One region of the Paenibacillus sp. JJ1683 genome, then DNA from elsewhere that is predicted to be linked to it. Evidence: predicted binding sites of a transcription regulator. Region 1 holds the regulator's gene; the other holds the start of a gene.
What was found. Region 1 encodes Rex, which represses fermentation and respiration genes when NADH is low (regulators of the CRP and FNR family bind a similar motif). Its sites were predicted from a motif close to TTGTGAAATATTTCACAA; they were not measured.

Region 1 (3,110 bases):
ACGATTAATGACGTCACAGCTCCCATCACCCTTTAATTACAGGGATCAGGTGTTGCTGGTCATTCCGCGAGATTTTCCGAGTGTGAAGGGCAGTGTAGGAGATGCACATTTTGTAGAGATGCTCGTTAGCTCTCTAGGAGCGACTGCCCAGGCGACGCGGGGGAGAATGCTCGTTCTGTTTACTTCCTATCGGATGCTCCGGCAAGTGTATGAGCCGCTCAAAGAGGCGTTAGCGTCCAGCGATATTACCGTGTTAGGACAAGGTGTGGACAGTGGGAGTCGCAGCAAGCTAACCCGCCGTTTTCAGGAAGCGAAAGCTTCTGTATTGCTGGGAACCAGTAGCTTCTGGGAAGGCGTCGATATTCCAGGGAAAGCTTTGACTTGTCTGGCTATCGTTCGCTTGCCGTTTCAACCGCCCAACCACCCGTTACTGGAGGCCAAAAGCGAGTTGCTCCAGCAGCAGAAGAAGAATCCATTTATGAAGCTGTCTGTACCACAAGCAGTTATTCGCTTCAAACAGGGATTTGGGCGATTGGTACGTACAGCGAGCGACCACGGAGTCGTCATCGTTTACGATACGCGTGTGATCGAATCCTATTATGGAAAGCACTTTTTGTACTCGTTACCGGGACCAAAAATGGAGCATATGCCATCGGAGCAAATGGTGCCCCGCATCGCCGAATGGCTCCAATCCGCCCCGGAGACTGAGGCACAACGGACGGACACTTAAAGTCCGTTACAATTAGGGGGAGCAAGTATGAAATCAGATAAAATTTCAGAGGCTGTCGTACGGAGATTACCCGTATATTTACGTTATCTGAATGCACTGCACAAACGGGAGGTGGCTACGGTCTCTTCTCAAGAGCTGGGACAGAGGTTAGATTTGAATCCGGCCCAAATTCGTAAAGATCTTGCCTATTTTGGCGATTTTGGTCGGAAGGGCATCGGTTACGATGTTTCTTATCTAATTGAGAAAATACGCCATATCCTGAAAATCGACCAGCAAATTAATGTAGTATTGGTCGGAGCAGGTAATCTGGGTCAAGCCCTATCGAACTATAATGCTTATTTAAAAGACAATATGAAGATTGTGGCGGTTTTTGATGCGTTCCCGGATAAGGTTGGGACCAGAATCAATACTTTGGTCGTACAGCCGATGGATGAACTGGAAGCGACTGTGAAAGAAAAAAATATACGAATCGGGATTATTACTGTACCTGATTTTGAGGCACAGCACGTAGCTGATAGGCTGATTGAGAGTGGAATTGGAGCGATTTTGAACTTTGCACCTATCATTCTCAAGGCACCGGCTAACATTCGGATACATGCCACAGACTTTACAACTGATTTGCTTAGCCTCGCTTATTATCTGGAGGACGGAAAGGAAGAAGCACAATATGACAGTGAATAAATGGATGATTAAAAACGGCTCGTTTGCCGTGAATGGACCCGAGGCTGGGGTAATCGATGGTTTTATGATTGTGGAGGATAGCCGTATTACTTACATTGGCGAGACTTTGCCTGCGGGTGAGGAAGAGACAGAAGCAATCGACGGCAAGGGGTTATTGTTTTTACCTGGTCTGATCAATACTCATGGTCATGCGGCGATGTCTCTGCTGCGGGGGTATGGAGATGATTTGGCACTTCAAGTGTGGCTTCAGGAAAAAATGTGGCCTATGGAAGCCAAGTTTACATCTACGGATGTGTACTGGGGAACTTCTTTGTCAGTGCTGGAAATGCTGAAAGGTGGAACCACGACTTTCCTGGATATGTACGATCATATGGATGAGGTGGCTCGTGTAGCTGAAGAGTCGGGCATTCGTGCAAGCTTGATGCGTGGAGCCATTGGACTCTGTTCAGAAGAAGAACAGCGGATCAAGCTAGCTGAGGCCGTGACTTTTGCGCGTAACTGGCATGGAAAAGCAGACGGACGTATCACAACAATGATGTCTCCTCATGCCCCATACACATGCCCGCCTGCGTTTATTGAGAAATTTGTTCAAGCAGCACATGATCTCGATTTACCATTGCATACGCACATGTCCGAGACGATCGCCGAAGTTGAACAAAACGTACGCGACTACGGCTTGCGTCCAGTTGCACACTTAGATAAGCTTGGCTTTTTCTCCCGTCCTTCACTTGTTGCCCACGGCGTTCACTTGAACGACGAAGAAATAGCTTTGTTAGCGGAACGAGGTGTGGCGGTATCGCATAATCCAGGCAGCAACTTGAAGCTGGCAAGTGGTGTAGCTAGAGTGCCTGAATTGCTGCGTGCAGGAGTTACTGTTTCACTCGGAACAGATGGTCCTGCCAGCAATAATAACCTGGATATGTTCGAGGAAATGCGTCTGGCGGCACTCATTCACAAGGGAGTATCTGGCGACCCAACGGCAGTTCCTGCAAATGAAGCACTACGTCTGGCAACAGAGTATGGTGCAAAGTCGATTGGTTTAAAAGAGGTAGGAGCGCTGGCAGCAGGCAATAAGGCTGACTTTATCGCGCTAGATCTGGATCAGGCCCATTTCTTGCCGCGTACAGATCTTATTTCTCATGCCGTATACTCTGCAAGTGCCAAAGACGTGGCTCATGTGTGGGTAGACGGCCGTCAGGTTGTGAAAAATGGCGAATGCCTGACGATGGACGAGGAACGTATCAAACATGAGGCACAAGCCGCCTTTGAAGGGCTGCTGTCGCGCTAATTTAGGTGTCACATCCCCTTAGAGAGGAAGCACAGGTTTGAAAAATAAGAAGAAATGGATAGCGGTCGCCATTTTGGCCGTAATACTGATCCTGGTCAGCATTTTCTGGTATTATTCGTATGTTACTCAAGACCAGGTGGCTGAGAAAAATGCCGCTATCATGAAGGCCAAGCAATCAGGTGGTCTGGTTAGCACGACTCAGACATGGAAGTCTGTGTGGGATCAGATATATTGGGTAGTTCAAGGAAAAAACGCACAGAATGAAAATATAATGGTATGGGTTCCTTTTCAAAAAATGGAGGGGAAACCTAACATACCTGCGGCAGATCCAAGCGGTGTTCATACCGAGCTGATGAAAAACGGAGTCGACGAGCAAAAAATGACAGCGATAATTCAGCAGCAACTTCCAAA
Region 2 (3,110 bases), 2.6 Mb from region 1:
TACAAAGCGGGAATCTCCCTCATTTTCATAGGTATCTGGGTTAATCATCCCTAAATAATAATTCAGCGCCGGACGGCATTTGGAGCATCCTTCATCATTATGCCAACCCAGTACATTCATCACTTCACGCGTAGTTGTCAGCCCTTTGGTTTTGATCGCTTCCACAATCTCATCCCGGCTCAATGTTGTACAACCACATATTCCTTGCTTGGCTGACGTCTTGAAGCTGTCTCCAAGAACATATTGCAAAATTTGCTCAACAACTGGCTTACATCCACCACAGGAACGCGTAGCTCCGGTACATGCCTTAATTTCGTCGACTGTGGTTAGTCCATTTTCATTAATTGCATCCACAATCGCCTTTTTAGTTACACCGTTACAGCCACACACAATTTCGTCATCGGCCATCGTTTCAGCGGATGATGTTTTCGCCCCGTGATTGCTGCATCCAGTACCCATAAGCTGTCCATATATTTCATCTGTCATTGGCGTTTGCTGACGCACATACTTTTGAAGACTAGCAGATTCGCTCACATCGCCAAACAGTACTGTCCCCACAATTTTATTGTCACGAAGCAGCACTTTTTTGTATGTGCGCTTCCACTCATCCTTTGCTACAATCACCGTATGTTCAGGCTGGGTTATGAATTCGCCAGCTGAGAAAACATCCACCCCTGAAATTTTGAGCTTGGTGGAAACTACCGATCCTGCATAACCTTCAGTATCCGCGCCTGCCAAATGTTTGGCAATTACACTTCCCTGTTCAAACAGCGGAGCTACCAGACCGTAGCAGACCCCACGGTGTTCAACACATTCCCCTACGGCATATACATCCGGCAAGGATGTTCTCATCAAATCATCGACCACAATCCCACGGTTCGTTTCCATACCACTTTCCACGGCTACCTGGATATTAGGCTTGATTCCGACGGCCATTACGACCAAATCCGCTTCCAGCTCGCTTCCATCCGAGAAGCGCAGTCCTTGTACCCGATCTTGACCGTACACCTCTGCAGTTTGCATTTGCATAGCAAACTTGATTCCCTGGCGTTCCAGCTCTGCTTTCAACATCGCAGAGGCTTCCCGGTCTAGCTGACGTTCCATCAAATCTTCCATTAAATGAACGACCGTAACATCCATCCCCAGGTTGACCAGGCCTTTAGCTGCTTCCAGCCCCAATAGACCTCCGCCAATGACAGCCGCCTTTTTGTAGGTTTTCGCTGCTTCCAGCATTTCCGAGCAATCGGCGATATCTCGGAAACCAATAACGCCCGGTAATTCTTTACCCGGAATAGGCAGAATAAACGACTGTGAGCCAGTGGCTACCAAAGCTACATCGTAATCAATTTCCAGTCCGTCCTCGGTGCGAATCTTCTTGTGCTCACCATCGATGCTTTTAACCATTTTTCCTGTATATAAAGTAATCCCTTGGTCCGCATACCATTGCAAATCGTTCAGTATGATATCATCTATTGTTTTACTACCTTCCAACACATAAGAGAGCATGATCCTGTTATAGTTTGGATGCGGCTCACTTCCCAGGACTGTAATCTCATATTTATCCGTTAATTTTAAAATTTGTTCGACCGTATTGATACCAGCCATCCCGTTCCCTATAACCACAAGCTTCTTTTTACTGTTTATCATATACCGGTTCCTCCATTCATTCGACGCTACTTCCTATCCGACGACATCTCTACGTTTCTAATGAATATTGTTTATGCTTCTATTCTAATACAGTAGATAGGTCTATATGTGATTTCAATCACAATATAGTTAAAATTATGAATATTTAGGGATTTCCCTATTCTATTTCAAGGGATTAAGGTAAGGACCGGAAATCATAGCCGTGTCATCGAATGAATCTTTCCAATTCATGCGTAAATACAACCGTTATAAGGAATACTTTATGAACAACTTGTATCTTATGGGAAAATGAATTGAATTGTTTGGAGGTAATCATCATGTGGTCTAAAATCATTACTTATCTTCCTAGCTGGAGTACACTCTTTCAAGCCGGCCTCGCGTTGATTATTCCTTTAGGAATTTATTATATAAACACCTCGATTTATTCATTTGTCGGCAGTAAGGGAGCCAAATCTAAGCATAACAAAGGTCCCATTGATCAAAGACATGAACCAAGCTCTAAAATTACAGGAAATTATGATTCCGACTTACAGACAATTCGTGAGGCTATAGGCGAAAATAGTGATGTGCATTTTCGTGAGTTTATGGTGAAGAAATTTCATGCTCGGTCCATGTTAGTCTTCATAGATGGTATGCAGGATGAAAAGCTTATGAGCGAGCAGGTATTGGAGGTCTTGATGTTTGAGGGCCAGCAGGGCCAGGACCAACAGGAACAGCAGCCGGAAGGTTTAAGTAACTCTTTTATAAAAGAAAGCCTGATGCCACTTACGCAAATTAGTGAAGTTACCCGTATGGAGGAACTGTACGAGTTCATCCTTTTAGGTCATACCGCCTTATTAATTGAAGGAATGAAGGAAGCGCTACTGGTGGGCCCGCCTAACGGCGCTATTCGCTCCGTCAATGAGCCAACCTCTGAAGCATTGCTTCGGGGTCCCAGAATCGGTTTTACGGAAGTATTGAGTGAAAATACTTCGATGCTTCGCCGCCAAGGCTTAAATAAGAGTCTGGAAATGAAGAAATTCCAAGTAGGAAGCAGAATCAAAAAGGATCTCGTTATCGCTTATATAAAGGATATTGTGAATCCGGACCTGCTTGAAGAAGTAAGCCGCAGAATATCAAAAATAGACATGGATTTTTTACCTGAATCCGGATATGTGGAACAACTTATCGAAGACAATTATTTAAGTCCATTCCAACAGGCTCATAACACAGAGCGTCCCGACCGTGTCATTAATGCTTTGTTGGAAGGAAGAATTGCGATCTTACTGGATGGTACCCCCTTTGCACTTATTGTGCCGGTGACCTTCAGTATGCTGCTTCAATCTCCCGAGGACTATTATGAGCGATGGATTCCAGGAACACTTTTACGTCTGCTTCGTTTTAGCGGAGCGTTTATAGCGCTTATGGGGCCTGCTTTGTACATTTCTTTTATATCGTTTCATCCCGGTTTAATTCCGACCAAG

Region 2: nirB (nitrite reductase large subunit NirB) is a predicted target of Rex. The motif match lies at 1,754-1,771, and genes of this name have one in related genera.

Annotation. Positions count from the first base shown of each region.
Region 1 is NZ_CM129820.1:3,321,193-3,324,302, reverse strand. It holds gene dinG (ATP-dependent DNA helicase DinG) at 1-730, shown strand, start outside; gene ACUC6J_RS14160 (redox-sensing transcriptional repressor Rex) at 758-1,411, shown strand; gene ACUC6J_RS14155 (amidohydrolase) at 1,398-2,699, shown strand; gene ACUC6J_RS14150 (cell wall elongation regulator TseB-like domain-containing protein) at 2,737-3,110, shown strand, end outside.
Region 2 is NZ_CM129820.1:755,063-758,172, reverse strand. It holds gene nirB (nitrite reductase large subunit NirB) at 1-1,647, opposite strand, end outside; gene ACUC6J_RS03395 (spore germination protein) at 1,965-3,110, shown strand, end outside.